Regions from separate parts of the Heyndrickxia sp. FSL K6-6286 genome, predicted to be linked through region 2. Evidence: predicted binding sites of a transcription regulator. Region 2 holds the regulator's gene; the other holds the start of a gene.

Region 1 (11,995 bases), 250 kb from region 2:
TCCATGACATAGACCTTTTTATTTCAAATCATCCCCTCTCAGAACGCCTTAAACGCCCCTATTTTTAGTTTTAAGCAATTCACTTATAAAATAAAATCTATTTAAAAGCCCTAAATGGGCTATATTTTAAGTAAAAAAATAAAATAAAAAAGCCTGTTCTAAAAAACACGCTCATTTTAAATGGTAATCATTTAATTTTTAAAAAAGGACATAGTAATCCCGTTTCGCAACTTTATAATTTTTCTTCATGTACTCATGAAGTCTTTTGTTCTAGTTTATCCACTAGAACGCTTTTTATCTTTCAGCTCACATTAGTGGGAAAGTATAAAAGCAAACTGTTTAACAGCCTTTTATGAAGGTCTTTCGATTATCTTCTGCCCAGCTTCATTCAGCACGTACACAATGGTACGGAAACGTACAAGGGCTACAAAAATTAAAAAACTTATCTTGATTATATCAAACTTTTTAGAAAAAAATAGTATTTTTTCTAGTATTTTGAGCACTTGAAAATCAATTCTATTTGCAGCCATAAAATTTCGTTATGGCGAATAAAAAGGCATTTCAAATAACCCTATGATTTTAACCGCATAAATCAGGGCAATAAGCTTTAGAAATTTGCTTGTTTAAAACACCTTTAAAATAGGCAATAGGGTTATGTACTTTTCCTTTCTTTAACTTGTTAATCATTTGCTTAAATGAATGAATAGCCGTATGTAAAATTTCTTCGTCATCTAACCAAATATTTCTAATCCGATATGTATCAATTCGAACCATTCTCCAGTATTCCTCAATAAGTCTAGCATCATCAAAGAAACATTTTACAAGATTTCTAAATTCTTTAGGAACATAATCACTGACATATGTATAATCCAACGTTATGGATGATTACTTTAATATAGCTCTTGACGGATATAGGTCCGAAACCGAAATTGCTGATCATATGCTAAATAAATTACCATTATTTATTAACACAGCTATTATGGAAAATATCGTAGACACGTTTGAGGTAATGAAAAATAATGAAAACGATCCAATGTGTGACGAGGCGTTTATGTATCTTGTAAAATGCTTAGAGGACGACATTCCTTATATGGGATTTTTCAGTGATATATATTCTTGTGATGCCCCATTTGATTTGGAAGAAGGAAACGTATAGATTTTGTTTTTAACGTTGATCCAAGCACCAATTTAATATTTACTATGAAATTCCATTAAGTAAGCATTCAAGCGAGCTAAACACACATTCCTATAGCTCGCTTGAAAACATAATGAATTTCTAAACAATATGTGACAAAAACATTGTTTTCAATCAGTTTAATTGACTTAAAATGAGTTTACTTTTTCTTCTCATTGCTTTTAACCTCTTATTCAGCTAACCAGCTCCGTTACTTTAAGTAAATTGAATCACAATCTTTTGTCTGATTTTGCTTAATAACACAAGCCCTAGAGAAATGATTTTTAAGGCAATAGCTTCGTGACTTTTATTTCAAAGCTACATTTCATCTCTTTCAACTTACTTATAATCCACATTTTAATTGTGCATTACAATTATCACATGTATTACAACCACCGATTTCCTTGACTGTTCCTTTACGACATACCGGACATGTATTGCCAATTTCAGAACCAATCGTTACACTTGTTGATCTTAAGTCTTGAATTGTATCTACCAGCACAACGTTTTGTTTATCATTGGAGCGATCCAATGTCATTCCATCATCTACTTGATTTTCTTCAGCTTTTAATGTTAATACTTGGGAGTCTCTGCTTCCATCTACATATACCGTTCCACCTTTGGCTCCACCTTTATATAAACGCTCATACACCTTCTGAACCTGGTCAACGGCATAGCCACGCGGTGCATTAACCGTTTTTGAGATTGAACTATCAATCCATCTCTGAATGATGCATTGTACATCAGCATGTGCTTCTGGGGCTAACTCCATCGCAGTAACAAACCATTCAGGTAATTGCTCAGGGTTTACATCTGGATTTTTTGTTAAATATTCTTGAACAATTTCTGCTTTTACTTCAATAAATTTTCCAAGACGTCCACTCCGATAATACGTAAATGAGAAATAAGGTTCAAGGCCAGTTGAACAACCAATCATAGTACCAGTAGATCCAGTAGGTGCGACAGTTAATAAATGGGAATTCCTAATTCCATGTTTTAAGATCGATTGTCGAATATCTTCAGGCATTTTCTTCATGAATCCTGTATGAATAAATGCTTCACGTAATTGATTCGTTTCTTCAGTAGTTTCTCCTTGTAAAAATGGGAAGCTACCTTTTTCCTTTGCTAGCTCAATTGATGTACGGTAAGCAGTCGTTGCAATCGTCTCCATTACTTGATCTACTAGTTGATTCCCTGCTTCTGAACCATATTCCTTTTCACAATAGATCAATAAGTCTGCTAAGCCCATAACACCAAGTCCTACACGACGTTCACCTAATGCTTGTTTTTTATTTTGTTCAAGAAAATAAGGTGTTGCATTAATCACGTTGTCTTGAAGGCGTACACCTATTTCAACGGTACGCTTTAATTTATCAAAATTAACTGTCTTTGTTTCTTTGTTCGCCATCTCAGCTAAATTGACGGCTGCTAAATTACAGACAGAATATGGAGCAAGTGGCTGCTCACCACATGGATTTGTCGCTACTACTTTTTGTCCATAACTTTTGGCATTTGTCATGTCATTCGCATTATCGATAAAGAAGATCCCTGGTTCAGCTGAGTAAGTAGCACATATATTGATTAAGTTCCAAAGTTCCTCTGCTTTAATTTTGCGATAGGTTCTCACTTTATGACCAAGCTTTTCCCATTCGCGAACATCGCCGATTTCTTGCCATTTCGTATTGTAGAGTTCCATTTCTTCGGCACTATAATTTTCAACATCCGGGAAGCGTAAATCATAATCCTCATTATTTTCAACTGCATCCATAAAGTCTTTCGTTAAGCAAACGGATATATTCGCACCAGTTAAAAATTCCGGATTATGGACCGTGTATGTTCCGCCTTCACGTAATTTATCTTCCGCTTCTTTAATGATGCTTTCGCTAAAACCACCTAATCCAGGGATTGTCTTATAATTAATAATCCCTTGATACATCGCCTTTTCTTGCTCTGTTAAAGGGGTGAATTTCAGCTTGTCCTTCGCATGTTTTTTAATCGATTCATCCTTTGTGTTTTCTATTAAAAATCGTAGGATTCTCGGGTTCTGCATCTTTGAAATGATAAACTCAACAATATCAGGATGCCATGAGGACAACATAATCATTTGAGCGCCTCTTCTTGATCCACCTTGTTCTACAAGATGAGTGAGCTTTGCAATATCATCAAGCCATGAAACTGAACCTGAGGATTTACCATTGACCCCTTTTGCTAATGTGTTTCTTGGGCGTAAAGTCGATCCGTTTGTTCCCACACCGCCACCACGACTCATAATCTCCATAACTTGCTTACGGTGTTCAGATATACCTTCTCGAGAATCAGGAACAAAAGGCATAACATAACAATTAAAATAAGTAACTTCAGTATCTGCCCCTGCACCATACAAAACCCGTCCAGCAGGTACAAAATTTAAGTTTACTAGCTCTTGATAAAACTTTTCAAACCACTCTTGACGTTTTTCTTCTGTTTTTTCTACTGAAGCTAAGCCTGTTGCGTTCCTTTTAGCAATTTGCTCATAAAACACTTCTAATGGTTTTTCGATAATATCTAGTGGTCTTGTTATTAATCCAGATTCCATTTCTTTCGGATCATCTAAAGCACTGCGATATTCTTCGTCCACTTGTACATCAGCAGTTTTCTGTTCCCAATTAATATGTTTGATAAACCCTAAACCACGTGCAGGAAATTTTGGATCTTCTTTAATCGTCAGGACAACGAAGTCTCCCTCTGCTAATGTGATCTTTTCCGTATCTTTAAATGAATAACGATCAATCATTACTAAACGTGAAACACCTTTATGGGTAATGCGCATATCAGGGGTCACTGGATGTACTTGAGGAAACAATTTAATCGCTTTATTTAATTGTTCCTCGTTAATTTTCAATTCACTTGTTAACGCAACAGACATATAGACAACTCCCTCTATCTTTCTATCATTTTACTCCTACAAGTTTTTATTCTCGTTGTTTTCTCCTTAATAAAGTTACCATAACCAACCATTGAAAATCAACAACAAAATACAATATATAGTATCTGAACCACTACCACAAATACTATATATTGCGCAAGTGTTTAACATTGTTCTTTTTTGTCAAATCATGAAACAAATAAAATAAGTAGAAAAAAGGAGAAAAAATGTGTTTTAGTATTAAAAAGGAACATTTTCAATCAATTTTACTGGTTGCATAATATTATCCCTGTACAAACCCCGATGATATCTACTCTGAACACATAAAAAATGAAAATAAAAAATTTTTATATGAAAAAGTTTTGATTCCAAGTCTATTGATGAATATAATAGAAGATAGTGTTACCTCGTAGAAAGGAGAAAGACTAGTGGGAAGTTTATATTTTCTTATTATTGTAATCATAGCCTTAATTGCATACACTCTTTTTAATTATTTTTCCCAAAAGAAAGCGGTAAAAACTTTAAGTGAAGAAGAGTTCAAAGCAGGTTATAGGAAAGCGCAATTAATTGATGTACGGGAAGCAAATGAGTTTGATGGAGGACATATACTAGGTTCAAGAAATATCCCTCTTTCCCAATTAAAAATGAGAATGAAAGAAATCCGTCCAGATAAGCCCGTTTATTTATATTGCCAAAGCGGAATGCGTAGTGGACGAGCTGCCCAAATGCTTTATAAAAAAGGCTATCGTGAGCTCTATCAATTACAAGGCGGATTTAAAAAATGGACTGGAAAAATAAAATCTAAATAACTTATAAGTAAAAAGACCTCTTCATTAAAAAAGAGGTCTTTTATTTTGGCTATTTTCATATAGTTTGTTGCTTTTGTAAAAACCCAACTACAGGCAGCAAAGTTATAGAAAAAAGCCTTTATTTTATATTATTTTACATATCTTAAAACTGGTTTACGGGCAGCTAAGGTTTCATCTAAACGTTTTACGACTGTAGTATGTGGAGCTTCTTGCACAATCTCAGGATTTTCTTCTGTTTCTTTCGCAATCTGAATCATTGCATCAATAAAAGCATCCAAGGTTTCCTTCGATTCTGTCTCTGTAGGCTCAATCATCATACATTCCTCAACATTTAATGGGAAGTAAATAGTTGGTGGATGGTAACCAAAATCTAAAAGACGCTTGGCAATATCTAATGTACGTACCCCCAATTTCTTTTGGCGCTTCCCACTAAGAACAAATTCATGCTTACAGTGACGATCATACGGAAGATCATAGTATTCTGCTAATCTTCTCATCATATAATTGGCATTGATTACTGCATTTTCTGTTACTGCTTTTAGTCCATCAGGTCCCATTGTTCGGATATATGTATATGCTCGAACATTAATGCCAAAATTTCCATAGTATGGCTTTACACGACCGATTGATTGTGGACGATTATATTCAAATGTATATCGATCGCCTTCCTTAACCAATACTGGTTTAGGTAGGAATGGAATTAAATCCTTTTTCACACCTACCGGACCTGAACCTGGTCCACCACCACCATGTGGTCCAGTGAAGGTTTTATGCAGATTTAAATGAACAACATCAAATCCCATGTCGCCAGGACGTGCTTTCGAAAGGACAGCATTTAAATTTGCCCCATCATAGTATAATTTTCCACCAGCACCGTGAACAATTTCAGCCATCTCTAAAATATTTTCCTCAAATAACCCAAGAGTATTTGGGTTGGTTAACATTAATGCAGCTGTATCAGGACCAACTAATTTTCGTAAATCCTCTAAATCTACTAATCCATTCTCATTAGACTTTACAGTAATCGTTTCAAGACCTGCTACTGTAGCTGATGCCGGATTGGTTCCATGAGCAGAATCTGGTACAATCACTTTCGTTCGATTTACATCACCATTTGCTTCATGATAAGCACGGATCATCATTAATCCCGTCCATTCCCCGTGCGCTCCAGCTGCAGGCTGTAAAGTGACTTCATCCATACCAGTTATTTCAATAAGATGCTCTTGAAGATCATACATTAATTCTAATGCACCTTGAACTGTGTCTTCATCTTGGAGTGGATGAATATGAGCAAATCCTGGAAAACGAGCAACAGATTCATTTATTTTAGGGTTATATTTCATCGTACATGAACCGAGAGGATAGAACCCAGAATCTACACCATGATTTTTCTTTGATAAAGCAGTATAATGACGCATAATATCTAATTCAGATACTTCTGGTAGATTGGGCTCCTCATCACGAATATATTCAGCTGAAAAATATTCACTAATGTCAATATTAGGAACATCAAGTTCAGGAAGACTATAACCGATTCGGCCAGGTTTTGTGAGTTCAAAAATTAATGGTTGATCCACCTTATTCATGGCTATCCCTCAATTCTTTAATAAATTGATCAATTTCCTCTTTTGTACGTAACTCAGTAACAGCAATCAACATATGATTAACCATTTTCGGATAATCTTTGCTTAAGTCATACCCACCAATAATTCCTTTTGCAAGTAATTGTTTATTTACTTCTTTAACAGGCTTATTTAATTTCACGACAAACTCATTAAAGCTTGGTCCATCCAATACAAGTTCAAAACCATTTTGAGAAAATGCTTTTTTCGCATAACAGGCTTTTTGGATATTTTGAACCGCCATTTCTTTCACACCTTTTCTTCCAAGGGCTGTCATGGCTACTGAAGCTGCTAATGCGTTCAATGCTTGGTTAGAGCATATATTAGATGTTGCTTTATCTCGGCGAATATGCTGTTCACGGGCTTGAAGAGTTAATACATAGCCTCTTTTCCCATTTTCATCAACTGTTTCTCCAACTAATCGTCCTGGCACCTTTCTCATTAATTTATTAGTAACTGCAAAGTACCCACAATGTGGACCTCCAAAGCTTTGTGGAATGCCAAACACTTGCGCATCGCCGACGACAATATCTGCACCAAACTTTCCTGGAGGGGTAATAGCACCCAATGCTAGAGGGTTACTCGAAACAATAAATAAACCTTTGTGTTGATGGACTATAGGCTCGAATTCTTTTAATGGTTCAATTCTTCCAAAGAAGTTAGGGTATTGTAAAATCACTGCTGCTACATCTTCATTAATTTCTCTTTCTAATGCCTTTATATCTGTCACACCATTTTCATGTGGAATTTCAACCACATCAATATACTGACCTTTTGCATATGTTTTTAAGACTTCACGTGATTCCGGGTGAACAGTTTCAGAAATAAGGACTTTTTTTCTACGTGTTTGGCCACAGCTGAGCATTGCTGCTTCGGCTAACGCTGTTCCTCCATCATACATAGATGAATTTGCTACATCCATACCTGTTAATTCACATATCATGGTCTGAAATTCAAATATTGCTTGTAATTCACCTTGAGAAATTTCCGGTTGATATGGCGTATACGCCGTATAAAATTCAGATCTACTTATGACATGATCAACAATCGTTGGTATATAGTGATCATAAACACCAGCACCTAAAAATGAAATATTTTGCTTTACATCCATATTTTTTGCTGCCATTTGACTTAATTCTTTAAGTAAGGAGCTTTCAGATTTTGCTTCTTTTATGTTATATAATCCATTAAAACGGACTTTTTCTGGTATATCACTGAATAACTCATCAACAGAGTCAACCCCTATTGTTTGAAGCATTTCTTTCTTATCCTGCTCTGTCATCGGTAGATAACGATGCTTTGTCATATATCTCTCTCCCATCCTATTTTTTAGGTCGTTTATAAAATGGTGTTTGTATTACTTTTGCTTTTAAACGTTTATTACGAATTTCAATATCGATCTCTTGATCTAGTTCTGTAAATTGAATATCAACAAGACCTAAACCAATATTTTTCTTCAATGTAGGGGACTGTGTTCCTGTTGTTACCCAGCCAATTTCTTCGGCTCCTGAGAAGATTTTATATCCATGACGTGGAATTCCACGATCAATCATTTCAATTCCTATGATTTTTCTAGTTAAACCTTTTTCCTTTTGTTCTTTTAATACGGACTTTCCAATAAAGTCAGCGTTCTTAGTCGTTTTCACAGCAAATCCAATCCCAGCTTCAAGGGGACTGATTTCCGCAGTTAATTCTTGACCATATAATGGCAAGGTTGCTTCAAAACGAAGAGTGTCCCTAGCTCCTAAGCCACAAGGAAGTAGCCCTTCTTCCTTTCCGGCAGCTAATAGTTCCTTCCATAATGAAATGGTATCCTCTGCACGACAATAAATTTCAAAGCCATCTTCACCCGTATACCCTGTACGAGAAACTAATGCTGTTATCCCTTTAATACTCACTTCAGGATTAAATTTAAAAAATTTAATATCGGCCAAATTCATGTCATTCACAATCGATTGTAGAATCGTTTCTGCAAGGGGACCTTGAATAGCAATTTGACCAATGCTTGAAGAAATATTTTCTAAAGCGACATCACCTTCCACGTGTTCCTTTAGCCAGTTAAAATCTTTTTCAATATTGCTGGCATTCACTACAAGGAGGTAATGTTCATCTGAATACTTATAAACTAATAGATCATCAACAGTACCACCATTTGCATTGCACATGGCATTATACTGTGCACCATGAATGGCAATCTTTGAAATATCATTTGTCATGACTTTTTGTAAAAATGCTGTACTGTCTTTTCCTTTAACCGTTATTTCACCCATATGGGATACATCAAATAAACCAGCTTTCGTACGAACTGCTTCATGTTCTTCTTTAATACTCGAAAATTGTACTGGCAATTCCCATCCACCAAAATCAATTGTTTTGCCACCATATTCTTTATATACATCATATAATGGTGTTCTCTTTAATTCTGACATTGATGATCCCCCTATCAATATAATTAAATTTGGCATTCTTCCACTTTCAATTAATTTCAAAGATTTAGACATAAAAAAGGACAGAGAAAACCAATTTTTAAATTAGTCTCTGTCCTGGCACCTGAAAGTTTACCTTCACATTTGTTCCGATACGATTGCTTTGAAACATATGAAAAGGATTTCCCCTTTGGTGGCTCCTAAATAGAAAGCACTCTCCAGAGTTGCGTCATACAAGAGTCTTTTTGCCTGAGAGATTCATAATTATTTATTATTTGCTCCTTCGGCGTCGCACTTAAGCGATCTCTCCCCCTGTAATCATTCGCCTATATTTAATTGAAAAATGGATATACTACTAAAATAAGCTTTTTATTCATTTTTAAATCCTTTTCAAGCTATATCCATCCTATCATTATTCATTATTTTCAGCAATCATTTTTCTAGCATTTTCGAACAAAAAATACACCTTTTACAAAAGAATTCTTGCAAGAAAAGGCATACATTTTATTTATAACACTAAAATACGAACATTTCTTTTATAAATTATTTTTTTATTCGTCTATTATTCATGTATATCTATATCGGACTGAATGATGAGGTGGTTTTATGTCAATAAAAATAAATTTTGATCACTCATGGAGTAAGGGTTTAGCAGATCGATTCGTAAAGGATGGTCCCTGGGGAAATTGGCAATTATATGATTTAGCAATCCAGATGGAAAAACAACAAATTATACCTGAGTTTGAAGGATTACAATGCACAAAACACTTAGCAAACTTAAAACCTTTGCCACACCAGCTAGAAGTTGCAAAACAAGTTGTTGAAAATATGAATGGCAAAGCCATTTTGGCAGATGAGGTTGGATTAGGAAAAACAATTGAAGCCGGATTAATTTTAAAAGAACTCATGATCCGGCGTCTTGTAAAAAAAGTGTTGATCCTTGTTCCCGCCTCTTTAGTCTCTCAATGGGCGTTTGAATTGAACACAAAATTCTATATTCCAGCAGTTGCTCAGAAAAAAAGCTATGTTTGGGATCAATGTGATTGCGTGATTTCTTCCATCGATACCGCAAAACGATCTCCACATCGGGAAAAAATTTACGAGCAAAGTTATGATTTAGTCATTATTGATGAGGCGCATAAATTAAAAAATCATAAAACAAAAAACTATGAATTTGTGCAAAATCTCAAAAAAAAGTTCTGTCTTTTGCTAACAGCGACTCCAATCCAAAATCGTATTGATGAGATTTTTCATTTAGTATCACTTTTAAAACCTGGTCATCTTGGTAGTCAAACGAACTTTTTTGAAAAATATAAAAGTGGTGAAAGGTCGACAAAGGATGAAGAACGTTTAAAAGAACTAGTTAATAAAGTAATGATCCGCAATCGTAGAATAGATACAGGGATTGAGTGGACTAAACGTCATGTTAAAACTATTTTAATTGATTTTTCTAAAGAGGAAAGAGATTTATATGATTCCATCCAACTATTGAAAACTAATGATCAAGCATATGGCCCAGGCGGTTTTTCTATGATGACTTTACAACGCGAAGCATGCAGTAGCAGGGAATCTGTCTACTATACATTAAAAAACATGTTGAAAAAATACGAAAATCCATCGCCTCTTTTTACAGAACAGATTTCACTTTTATTTAAAAAAATTGAAGCCGTTAAACAAAATTCAAAAGCTGAGAAAACTTTAGAATTAATAAAAAATATAAATGATAAAGTCATTATTTTCACTGAATATCGAGCTACACAGCTTTATTTGCAATGGTTTTTAAAGCAACATGGAATTAGCTCTGTTCCGTTTCGCGGCGGATTTAAACGTGGGAAGAAGGACTGGATGAGAGAATTATTCCAAAAACATGCACAGGTTTTAATTGCAACCGAGGCTGGTGGGGAAGGAATTAACCTACAGTTCTGCCATCATATGATTAATTTTGATTTACCTTGGAATCCAATGAGATTAGAACAACGAATTGGACGTGTACATCGTCTAGGTCAACAAGAAGATGTTCATATTTATAATTTAGCTACGAAAAATACGGTCGAAGATCACATTCTTAAACTTCTTTATGAAAAAATAAATTTATTTGAACGTGTAATTGGAGAATTAGATGACATTTTAACAAGGTTGGAGTTTGGAAAATTAGAAAATCATTTGCAAGACATCTTTCAGAACTCACGAACTGAAGGAGAAATGAAAATTAAAATGGATAATTTAACAGAAATGATACAGTTTGCCGAAAGTATAAAAGAAAAAGAAGGAGGTAATTTCGGTGCAGCAGCAGGAAATTCATCAATATCTTAGTCAATATTTTGAAGCAAACGAGTGTGAGATTATTGAAAGTGAAGCTGGTTACTTAACCGTTCAGTTAACAAAGGAACTTGATAAAGAATTAATGAATCGTCCTTTTTACTGGCATTATTTAGAGAAAACAGGTGGAATCCCTAACCCAATGAAATTAACTCTGATTACTGATCAAGAAAAAGCTCCTGATCAAATCAAAGGCGAGGTCATTCATTTTGGTTCTCCTCGTCTTCATCAAATTTTTCAATCGACGAAGAATTTTGCAAAATATATTCGATTATATGAAATCTCTCAAACTATGCCCAAGCAACAAACACCTTTATATCCATGGCTAGGAATGAATATAAAAATTTCTTATCAATGTGATCGGAAACGTGATGTTTTCCGGTCATTTGGTTTAAACCTTATTAACGGTATACTCATCGAACAATTTCATGAAAAACTGACAAAGAAAGTGCTATCCCCTAAAATTCCAGATTTTAGTTTTACCTTAACACCAATTATTATGCCTACAAGTGGTGTAACTAGAATTGAAAATTTTTTAAGACAGGAAATTATGAAGGAAGATCATTCATGGGCAGAAGAAGCAAAACAGCGTTGGAATGAGGATTTATCTTTATTAGATCATTTTTATGAAGACATCGAAGAAAAACCGGAAGCTTATTTAACAGAAAAAGAAGCGTTAAAACATCAATATGAACCTTTCATTACAATTGAAATTATCAATGGTGGACTGTTTTATTTGA
Region 2 (11,995 bases):
TTGGCAGTTTTATATAATGTATGTTTTGAACCAAAATAACCTTTTGCTAATTTAAGAACTTTTTTACGACGTCTGCGGCTAACAATTCCGCCTTTTACACGTGGCATATTATTTCCCTCCTATATAAATCGCTCATTACTTAAGATTGTCAAGCATATGACGAATACGTTTAAAATCACCTTTTGATACAAGTGTTGCTTTACGAAGTTTACGTTTTTGTTTCGTTACTTTATTTGCAAATAAATGGCTTCTGTAAGCATGAGAACGTTTTAGTTTGCCAGAACCTGTTCTTTTGAAACGCTTTGCTGAGCCGCGGTGAGTTTTCATTTTTGGCATAGGATATTTCCTCCTTCAGACATTACTTTTCAGTTTTTGGTGCTAATACTAAGAACATACTACGACCGTCCATTTTTGGCTTAGATTCTATTGTTCCAAGGTCATCACATTCATTTGCAAAACGATCAAGAACTTTTTGACCAATTTCTTTATGTGTAATGGCACGACCTTTGAAACGAATAGAAGCTTTTACTTTATCGCCCTTTTCAAGAAACTTACGTGCATTGCGAAGCTTAGTATTGAAGTCATGTTCATCAATCGTAGGGCTCAAACGAACCTCTTTTAAATTGATGACTTTTTGGTTTTTACGTGCTTCTTTTTCTTTCTTTTGTTGTTCAAATCGATATTTACCATAGTCCATAATTTTGGCTACTGGCGGTTTTGCATTTGGAGCAACAAGAACAAGATCAAGATTCACTCGTGATGCGATCTCTATTGCTTCATTTCGAGATTTAACACCTAGCTGTTCGCCATTTTGACCAATAAGACGAACTTCTCGGGCACGAATGCCATCATTAACCATCATATCTTTGCTAATAATTAGCCACCTCCAAGGTTTTTTGCGGGGATCAGATTTTCTGATCGCATAAAGCAACTTTAGTCGAATACATGATTTGGGTTAAGAATTCCTGCCTGATCTCATTTGAACACAATTTTTATCGTTAACATAGGTTTCATAAACAAGAAAAGTGCAGGCCGTAAAAAGGACCCGCACTTTACATTCGCATGAATAGTTAGAATGTGATGAATTTCGAAACCTGCCAACTGCAAACTTGCGTCAATCAGGCGAGAAGCGGGTGCTTCTTCTTTTCCTCAAATAAATATTCAATTTACCTTAGATAATATATCATACATCATAATTTGATGTCAAATGGCTTTTAATCATTAGAATTTCTTTTTGCAACATCATCTATATTAGCAAAATCCCAACTAATCTGCAATAGTTTTTTTAAAGATAAGAAAATATAGCATGCACTACCAAAGTCAGTCCAACTTTGACGAGCTCCAGTGCATAACTAACACTAGACTTTTTTTATTTTACAACTTCCTTTTTTAAATCTGCGACAAATTGTTCAAAAGATACTGTTTCAGATTTTTGTTCGCCATACTTACGTACATTAACGGCATTGTCGCTTACCTCATTATCTCCAACGACAAGCATGTATGGAATTTTTTGCATTTGATGCTCACGAATTTTATAACCAATTTTTTCATCCCGTGAGTCTAATTCAACCCTAAATCCTTCAGCGCGAAGTTTTTCCTCGACTTGTTTCGCATAATCAATATGAACTTCCGGTGATACTGGGATAACTACAGCTTGTACAGGAGCTAACCAAGTAGGGAATGCACCTTTGTATTCCTCGATTAAATAAGCGACAAAGCGTTCCATTGTCGATACAACTCCACGGTGGATAACCACTGGACGATGCGGTTTCCCATCTTCACCTACATAAGTTAAATCAAAGCGTTCAGGTAATAAGAAATCAAGTTGAACTGTAGAAAGAGTTTCGTCTTTTCCTAATGCTGTACGAACTTGAACATCTAATTTTGGACCATAGAAAGCTGCTTCGCCATCTGCTTCAAAGTATTCAAGACCTAATCCATCCATCGCTTCTTTTAACATACTTTGTGCTTTATTCCACATCTCATCATCATCAAAGTACTTTTCTTTATCTTCCGGATCACGATAGGATAAACGGAAGGAATAGTCAGTGATATCAAAATCTTTGTAGACGGCAATGATTAATTCAACTACACGTTGGAATTCCTCTTTTATTTGATCAGGACGTACAAATATATGTGCATCATTCAAAGTCATTCCGCGAACACGTTGTAATCCTGAAAGTGCACCTGACATTTCATAACGGTGCATTGTACCTAGCTCAGCAATTCGAATTGGCAATTCTCGATAACTATGAATGCCATTTTTATAAATCATCATATGGTGCGGACAGTTCATTGGACGAAGAACTAATTGTTCATTATCCATCTCCATTACAGGGAACATATCTTCTTGGTAATGATCCCAGTGTCCACTTGTTTTATATAAATCAACACTACCCATAATTGGTGTATACACATGATTATAGCCAAGACGTTCTTCCTTATCGACAATATAACGCTCAACAATACGACGGATTGTTGCTCCCTTTGGTAGCCACATTGGAAGACCTTGTCCCACTTTTTGGGAAGTTGTAAATAAATTTAATTCCTTCCCGATTTTACGATGATCTCTTTCCTTCGCTTCTTCTAGAAATTTCAAATGCTGTTCTAAGTCCTCTTTTTTAAAGAAGGCTGTTCCATATACACGTTGTAGCATTTTATTATCGCTATTGCCGCGCCAATATGCTCCCGCAATGCTTAATAATTTAAATTCTTTAATTTTACCTGTAGAAGGAACATGTACTCCACGACATAGATCAAAGAATTCACCTTGTTCGTAAATCGTTACTTTTTCATCAGCAGGAATTGCATCAATGAGTTCTTGCTTATATTCATCACCAGCAAAAAGTTCTTTTGCTTCATCACGAGAAACTTCCTTACGTATGATTTCAAGATTTTCGCTAATAATTTTCTTCATTTCTTTTTCTATTTTCGGTAAATCCTCAGGTGTGATAGATACTTCAAGGTCCATATCATAATAAAATCCACCTTCGATAACTGGCCCTACCCCTAATTTCACATTTCCGAAAATTCTCCGAACAGCTTGTGCCATTAAATGAGCTGTACTATGACGTAGTACCTCTAATGCATCTTTATGGTCGGGTGTAACGATTTCAATAGATCCATCAAACGTAATTGGCGTACGAAGATCAATTAATTTTTCATTCACTTTCCCTGCAATTGCTTTTTTCTTTAATCCAGGACTAATAGATGCTGCAATATCTTCAGTAGTTGTTCCATTAGGAAATTCCTTTACAGCACCATCTGGAAAAGTCATTTTAATCACTTCTGACATTCTGTACCACTCCTTCATTAATGCGTGAGTACCTTATTTGGTACGACAGCAGATTATATTATGTAGACTCTTTTTGCGTTTTTACTACATTTTTTAGTTGTAATCAATAGCATTCATTATAATCACCTGCTACAAAACTTTTTAAAGAGCCCAAAAATAAAAAAACTCGTTCCCTATGAAAGGGACGAGTTATATACACGTGGTTCCACCCTAAGTTTTCATATCAACATGATGATATGACTTCGGATCATTATAACGGAATGTGTCCGTCAACTACTAATAGTTTAAACGTTCGCAGTTGAAGTTTAGAGGTGGTAAGTACTCAATTCGTGTTGGAAAGCTTTCACCATTTCTTTCCTCTCTGGGAACCGTAAAGGAATACTCTTGTCCTCATCAATACATTTAACTATTTTGATTGAATATGTACGTAATTATAGATGGTTCACCCGAGAAAATCAAGAGGTGTGTCAATAAATTTTTTAGTGATTAATAGGATACCTGTTTTTTTCTTTCCAAAATTGTTCTTTCTCTAAAAGGATAACCCTTTCTTCAAAAATATTTTGAATGGTTCGGATCAATCCATTATCTGCTGAATCAGCATATAAATATATATTTTTGGGCGCAATGGACAGTAAAGGAGCAATTGTAACAGAATCAATATAGATTGGATGATTCGTAATTAATCTTCTATCAATCATTTCTGAAATCTGCTCTTTTGATAATTCCTGATATTCTTTACTATAAAACTTCCCATACTCACCAAAATAAATTCGAACAGTGTCCATACATGCCTTACGATTAGCCAAATAATCTCTTAACATTTGAATAAATACTTGATACTCTTGTTCCATTTTATATTCATCTATCGCCATTTCAACATATTGAATCAATTGTTCAAAATATTTTTTTAAGCGAAACTTGATTAATGAGTCAAAAGAAATCGATTTATGATCATCAAATAAAGAGAGAATTGCCTCTCGTATCATCACTTCATCATTCATTACACTAACCATTTTCATAAGTTCTGGACGTTCCCCATCAAACATTTCCGTTACAATGTCCAAAATATTATCTTGTTCGGACTCCTCTTTATAATAAAAATATTCTTTGAGAATATCTCGAGCCCAATCCATTCGTTTTTTTATTAGAATAAATTGAATAAATCCAGATTGTATTTCTTGGATTGAAACCTTATGATTATCAATCGTTAAAATATATTGCTTTTGATTTTGGAAAGCTGTTTCATAAAATGTTATCGTTTGATTTTTCTTGATAAAATATTCATGTAGCCAAATTGCATCAGATAATTCTTTAAAAACAAAATCCAAGCATATCCCCCCTCTACATGGAATCATCCATGATATATATATATGGGATGCTTGGACAATTTAGAAGTAGTAGTTACTTAAATGTATCTAGACTAGTGTCGCATATTCGGTCCATCTACACGTATTGGAATCGATAAGTATTTAATTCTTTCCATGATTCGGGCAGCTTTTATTTTTTCTTCTTCTCCTCTTTGAGAATAAGTAAGATGATGTTGTAGTTCCCCATAATCAAAATTGGATGAAAAAAAGGTAGGTAAGTTTTCTTGCATACGAAATTGCATGATCGATCCTAATATTTCGTCACGTGTCCAACTTGTCATTACTTCTGCACCAATATCATCTAGCATTAATAGAGGGGCTTTTTTTACAACCTCTAGTTTTTCATTTGTAGAATGATCACTTAATGATTGCTTCATTTCTCGGAAAAACTCTGGCACATAAACAATCAAGGAGGAAATTTGTTTATTTTCAGCTAAATGATTAGCAATCGCCCCTAATAAATAGGATTTCCCAACACCAAATTTCCCAAAAAGATAGAGCCCCTTCATTTTTTTACCTAGTTCATATTCTCGAGCAAATCGCTCTGCATACTCATATGCCGTTAACCGTCCATCCGATTCCAATGAAAAATCACCAAATGAAGCTTGTAATATTTCCTTTGGTACATAAATGCTTTGAATTAATTCTCTTGATTTCTTTCTTTCGTCAGCTATTCGTTTCTTTTTACATGGACGATAGTGGAGATCAATCGAGTCTCTTCGCAAAATAATTTCTGGTTCAAAACCTTTCATCATATTTACACAAGAATCTAAACTAGGACAGTCCCTACAGTCCTTTGATTGATCCTTATACTCATATAGCTTCATTAAACTTTTTTCAATCATTGATGTAGTAATCTCATCTTGGTGCTTTCTAAGAAACTCACGTATATCCGGGTGATTGATCACTTCTCTTTTTATATCATTCATTTGTTGTTGAAAACGACTATTCATAGTAAATCTCTTTAATGTATCATTTATATTTTCCATCTATACTTCACCTCCGATTTTTATATTGATTTTGAATTGATTCTAATCTTCGGCGCTTTTCCTCCATCGACTCTTTCTCTTTCAGTTGATTTTTTTCTTCGGTCTGATTATTTTCTTCATTAAACCAATCAGGTAATTTTTCTTTGCGAATCGGTTGTTTTCTTTGTGTTTTTTGATCCTTGTTTTTAGCCCATTGCTGATACTGTCGGTGCTCATTTTTTGCAAGATCCATTGCCTCTTTCACCGTCTTGACTTTTTTTCTTGCCCAATGAGAGGCTATTTTTTCTATATAATTTTTAGTGAGTTTCATATCTGTCTTAAGCATAACATAATGAATTAGTACATTGACAACTCCTGGAGGAAGCTGCTGTTGAAACATTATCTCTTCGATTGCAACAAGGTCGCCTTTGGAAGGTTCTGCACCGTCCGAAATATCAATTAATAATTGACGCGGCGAGGTTGTTTCCAAATAATGGACTAATTGTTCTTCCTGTGTCATTGTATCATTTACACCAGCTTGACGTTGCAATCCCGGTTGAATTCGGTCAACTAATTGCGGGACCCCATCTGCATGTTCCAGTTGATACCAATCTCTCGCTGCTTTTCTCAAATCATTAATATCAATTTCCTGTTCTGCATTTAATGAACTCAGTAATAAACTTTTCATCTCAATCGCGTTAATACTATATAAGAATGCAAGGTTGGATATTGCTTCCTTCACTTGACGAGTGATAGCTTTCCTTGGAATTAGGTATTCATTTAATCCAGCAAACAATAATTCAAAATCAAAATTCGCTACTTCTATTTGTATCTTACTCGTTTCATTTCTTGAGATATACTGACTATTGTTTTCAATAAGACTTGCGTTTTGAGCATCCATATCCTGGATAAAAGGATCATTATTCGTAGTAAATACATCCTGAAATGATCGAGTAATTTCTTTATGTGAATCTCTGTCAATCACATGGTCCGAGAAAAACTTTTTCATCCGTTGAAAATGACTATGCCCTAATTGTCTATATAAAAAAACATTTAACATCCCATCCGTAAAAAATTGTTCAGGGGATAAGGGTGGCTGGAGCTCATAAATAAAACCTCGTTCTTCCCCATCTTTTTTCATATATGTTTTCAATAGTCCGATTCCCTCAAGCTTTAAACGGGCTTCATAAATTTCTCTCAAATTTAATCCTAAAAAATTCATTAAATGATAATGTGTCCAATCATCTGACCATATCCTATTGATTTCAATTTCATTCCAAAGAGTCGAATACAAGCTATAACAATTAGTTCCAATTAATGGTTGATAAAGAAACGAGATGACCTTCCGATCATAGTCATGTAGGATTCCATTTGAAGTTACCTGGTACCGATCAACAGGCTGTACCTCATTCCACATCTGATTCATGTCTACACTTCCTCAAAACACATTGATTTGAAAAGGTGACCCTAAGTGTAAAACACTCATTAGTTGGGTCACCCTCCATTTGCTAATCTTTTTTTATTAGTTCTTTCAATTCCTCAAGAAAAACATTGATATCCTTAAACTGCCTATAAACCGAAGCAAACCGGACATATGCAACCTCATCTACTTTTGCTAACTTGTCCATAACCAGTTCACCAATTAACTCCGAGTTAACCTCAGAATATCCTTGATTTCTTAAGTGCTGCTCTATATCTAACGTTATTTTTTCTAATTCCGCAAGAGCCACAGGTCTTTTTTCACAAGCTTTTATTAAACCTCGTAATATTTTATCACGACTAAACTCCTCGCGTACCCCTTCCTTTTTCACGACGATAAGAGGAGATTCTTCGACCTTTTCGAATGTTGTAAAACGATAGTTACATATTTCGCATTCTCTTCTTCTCCGTATAGAGCGGCCTTCATCAATAGGGCGTGAATCAACTACGCGAGTTCCATTATGTGAGCATGACGGACATTTCATATGATCAACTCCGTTCAAAGATCATTAATATCTTCATGATATAGAAAACTTGTGAAAATCACAAGAAAAAAAACGAGGTGTATGTCTATACACCTCGTTGCTCTTTTTTTATATTATTTTTTCATACATTTACTTGTTCTTTGCTAATTTGTACGGCTCCCATGCCACGAGGTAATTCAATCGTTTCCCTCTTTTCAGCATGTAAACTTTCTGCTATATAATCTGCGGCAATATTTGGATCTAAATTCCCGCATGTGTAAACATCAATACTAGCATATCCATGTTCAGGAAAGCTGTGAATAGTTAAATGTGACTCAGAAATAATAACTACACCGCTCACACCTTGTGGAGCAAATTTATGAAAAGCCACCTCGCGAATTTCAGCACCAGATTTTAATGCTGCATCAACAAACGTTTTTTCAATAAAATCCATATTGTTTAACTTTTCAAAATCGCAACCCCATAATTCAGAAATTACATGACGACCCATAGTTTCCATTGATCGTTCCCCCTTCAAACTTAATATTTTTGCGGTTAAAAAACATTGTGAAAAGCACAAATGTAACTACCACGGGGGAAAGTTAGTCCAAAGAGGTCCTAACCCTTTAAGTAGCCACAAATATTAAATTTTTAACTTCACGAAAAATAGTATACTTTGTTTAAATTCTTTTTGCAATAGAATGATAAAAAAAGCTTGCTATCCATGGATAGCAAGCTCATATATTTTATCCTATGTTTACTTTTGACTTTGTATTCATTTCTTTGGCAACAAATTTAGTTAAATCTACAACTCGACAGGAATATCCCCACTCATTATCATACCATGCAAGAACTTTCACTTTCCGTCCATCCATCACTATGGTCGATAAACCATCAATAATAGTTGAATGTGGATTCGTATTAAAATCAACTGATACTAGTGGCTCTGTCGTAAATTCTAGGATTCCATGCAAGGAGCCTGAGGCAGCTGTCATAAACGCCTCATTTACCTCTTCAACTGTTACTTCTTTCTTCAAATCTACAACTAAATCAACTAAGGATACATTTGGAGTTGGTACCCTTAAAGCCATTCCGTGAAGCTTCCCCTTCAGTTCTGGTAGAACGAGGGCTAACGCTTTAGCAGCACCTGTTGTTGTAGGTATAATGGATTGCGCACATGCACGGGCACGACGTAAATCTTTATGCGGATTATCTATATTATTTTGGTCATTCGTATAGGCATGGACAGTAGTCATTAATCCGTTTTCAATGCCAAATTGCTCATTTAATACTTTGGCGACTGGTGCTAAGCAGTTTGTTGTACATGATGCATTTGAAATAATGTCATGTTCATCAATTTTTAATGCGCTTTCATTTACTCCCATGACAATAGTTACATCTTCATTTTTCCCAGGGGCAGTTAAGATCACTTTTTTGGCACCGGCTTGTAAATGAAGTTCAGCCTTTTCTCGTGAATTAAATTTACCAGTTGCCTCAATTACAATATCTATATTCATATCTTTCCACGGAAGTTCTCCTGGATTCCGTTGATTTAGGAGTTTAATGCGATGTCCATTAACAATTAATGCTTCTTCAGTTGACAGAATATCTGCCTCAAATTTCCCATGTGTTGTATCATACTTAATTAAATGTGCTAAGCTTTCTGCAGGATAACTTGCATTGATCGCTACTATATCTAATTCATTCTCTAATATCGCTTTTCGGAATACCATTCGTCCAATTCGACCAAATCCATTAATTGCTATTCTTGTTTTCATCAATGTTAGCCTCCAATATTAAAGTTATACTCATTAAGTGGATTTTCTAAAAATAGTATAACACATTAATCGAATTATGTAAGTACAAATATGTTTCTATTTATAAATTCCAAATAAAAATAGGGAGATTCCTAATATTTATAGGAATCTCCCTTATTTGTGTTATTCTATTTACCTTATAAATTTAAGGTTTAAGGAACCATTTTGTAATGATTTCATTTAATTGTTGTTCTGTCTCATCAATCGTTCCATTATTATTAATTACAGCATCAGATTTCTCAATTTTTTCTTCAAGTGGCATTTGTGATTGAATTCTTGCCATCGCCTCTGCCTCCGTGAATTGATTTCTATCCATCAGTCTTTGTAATTGGATGGATTGCTCAACATAGACAAGGATCGTTTGATCTACCATGTAACCGAGGTTACTTTCAAACAATAATGGAATGTCCATAATAACCGTCTCTTTCCCCTGTTTAAGAGCTGTTTCTTTTTCTTTTTGCATGTATTCTCTAACAGCGGGATGAACAATTTGATTTAGCATTAGCCGTTTTTCTTCATCATGAAAAACAATGGTTCCTAGTTTTTTTCTGTCCAGATTCTGATCTTGTTGTAAAATCTCTGGACCAAAAGCTTCAACTATTTGTTTATAGGCATCCTTACCAATTTCAACAACTTTTCTAGCAGCAATATCTGCATCCACAATAGCAAAGCCTTTTCTTCTTAATAAGTTAGAAACTGTACTTTTTCCACTCGCAATACCACCGGTTAGTCCTATAATCTTTGCCATATTTATAACCTCACTAAAATTTAAATACTCCGATTAATATTAGTAATACACCCGGTAAAAAAGAAATTTTTTGCATCCAATTAAGATGGGAGAACATTTTTCCTAATTTTAATCCACCTGTTACAAATAAAAAGCTCATTAACGCAACTAGAATACTTAAGTAGGTTGGAGAATATCCGAGCATAGCTGCTCCAATTCCAGCTCCAAAGGCATCTAAAGACAAAGCAAATCCAAGCATAAACGCTTCAATTCCATTTATGGCTCCGGAATTGTCAAAATCCGCACTCGTTGGCTTTTTTAATATATTTATTACTACACCGAGTGAACGAATTTCAACATTTAATACTACTTTTTCATCCTCTTTTGTTGATACCTTTTCTGGCTTAAAAAATTGATACAAGACCCAAATGCCAATCAAAATTAATATGATACCACCCAATCGATTGGCGAGATTATGATCGATAAACGACTGTAGAATCCTCCCAAAGACACATGCAATTCCCAATGAAAGTCCTGAACAAATCGCTATAATCAATATAGATTTTATCGGGATTTTCATTTTTCTTAAACCATAAGTAAAACCTGCACTAAAATTATCTAAACTAACAGCAAAAGCCATTAAAAAGAGTGATAACTGAAAGCCCATGATAAAGCTCCTTCCTGTTCTCACATCACTAACTATAATATATGGAAGGAGCTTATCAGATGTTAAAATTTAATTAGGGCCTATTCTTTTGACAGTTTGGACAAAAATGAGTTCCTCGACCCGCAGTGACAATTTTTTCTATAGGGGTTCCACATCGTTTACATTCTTCCCCTTTACGCCCATATGCAAGTAATTGCAATTGGAACATACCAATCTCTCCTTGGGAATTTACATAGGAACGAATCGTACTCCCACCTTTTTCTACAGCTTCAGATAAGGTAGCGATAATTTCTTGATGAAGATTTATTAGTTCATCGCTATTCAAGGTGTTGGCCTTTCGTTCAGGATGTATCTTTGCTCTAAACAATGCTTCATCCACATAAATATTGCCAAGTCCTGTAACAATTGTTTGGTCTAAAAGTACAGGTTTTATCTTTCGTTCCGTTTTCTTAAGTTTTCCCTGCAAATATTGGTTAGTAAATGAGCTTGAAAACGGTTCAGGACCTAATTGTGATAATGGAAGGTCGTTGTTTTCTTCACCCTTCAAAAATAAATGCATTGTCCCAAATTTTCGGACATCGCGATAACGCAGCTCTGTTCCATCGGTAAAATGAAATATGACATGTGTATGCTTATCATATGGTTCATCACTATTAAATAAACCATATTTCCCTTCCATACGTAGATGGGAAACGAGAGCGTAAGTATTTAGATTAATAATTAGAAACTTCCCTCTTCGATTAACATCTGTAATTGTTTCCCCGATCAATGCATCCTTAAATTGTTCAACCTCAACCGGCTTTTTTACGATTTTAGGCCAATGCACCTGTACATTATCAATCGTTTTCCCTACTACAAGATTCTGTAATGTTCTTCTTATCGTTTCTACTTCCGGTAATTCAGGCATCATAAATCTCCTCTTTTATTACTTATTTTGCATCAAACCATGTAGGACCGTATGCATAGTCAACCTTAAGAGGTACAACTAATTGAACTGCATTTTCCATCACTTCAGGTACAATTTTCTTTAAAATATCTATTTCATTACTAGGAGCTTCAAAAATCAATTCATCGTGTACCTGTAAAAGAAGACGTGCTTGTAGGTTTTCTTGTTTTAATCTAGCCGCCATATCAATCATTGCTTTCTTAATAATATCAGCGGCACTTCCTTGAATCGGTGTATTCATTGCAGTTCTCTCGGCAAAGCTACG

What was found. The regulator NrdR, encoded in region 2, represses ribonucleotide reductase genes. The targets are predictions, from matches to a motif close to AACACNATATATNGTGTT.
Region 1: the regulator NrdR is predicted to act here: its motif matches at 4,188-4,205, upstream of MHI39_RS09770 (vitamin B12-dependent ribonucleotide reductase).

The regions. Positions count from the first base shown of each region.
Region 1 is NZ_CP152029.1:1,933,418-1,945,412, reverse strand. It holds gene MHI39_RS09780 (hypothetical protein) at 580-873, opposite strand; gene MHI39_RS09775 (hypothetical protein) at 878-1,156, shown strand; gene MHI39_RS09770 (vitamin B12-dependent ribonucleotide reductase) at 1,518-4,079, opposite strand; gene MHI39_RS09765 (rhodanese-like domain-containing protein) at 4,508-4,888, shown strand; gene gcvPB (aminomethyl-transferring glycine dehydrogenase subunit GcvPB) at 5,017-6,474, opposite strand; gene gcvPA (aminomethyl-transferring glycine dehydrogenase subunit GcvPA) at 6,467-7,816, opposite strand; gene gcvT (glycine cleavage system aminomethyltransferase GcvT) at 7,833-8,939, opposite strand; glycine riboswitch at 9,164-9,258, opposite strand; gene MHI39_RS09745 (SNF2-related protein) at 9,543-11,249, shown strand; gene MHI39_RS09740 (YqhG family protein) at 11,218-11,995, shown strand, end outside.
Region 2 is NZ_CP152029.1:1,681,419-1,693,413, reverse strand. It holds gene rplT (50S ribosomal protein L20) at 1-107, opposite strand, end outside; gene rpmI (50S ribosomal protein L35) at 136-336, opposite strand; gene infC (translation initiation factor IF-3) at 359-859, opposite strand; ribosomal protein L20 leader region at 1,014-1,151, opposite strand; gene thrS (threonine--tRNA ligase) at 1,370-3,295, opposite strand; T-box leader at 3,473-3,701, opposite strand; gene MHI39_RS08510 (putative sporulation protein YtxC) at 3,775-4,623, opposite strand; gene dnaI (primosomal protein DnaI) at 4,716-5,651, opposite strand; gene MHI39_RS08500 (replication initiation and membrane attachment family protein) at 5,659-7,056, opposite strand; gene nrdR (transcriptional regulator NrdR) at 7,139-7,594, opposite strand; gene speD (adenosylmethionine decarboxylase) at 7,716-8,093, opposite strand; gene MHI39_RS08485 (glyceraldehyde-3-phosphate dehydrogenase) at 8,320-9,351, opposite strand; gene coaE (dephospho-CoA kinase) at 9,536-10,138, opposite strand; gene ytaF (sporulation membrane protein YtaF) at 10,152-10,784, opposite strand; gene mutM (DNA-formamidopyrimidine glycosylase) at 10,858-11,691, opposite strand; gene polA (DNA polymerase I) at 11,714-11,995, opposite strand, start outside.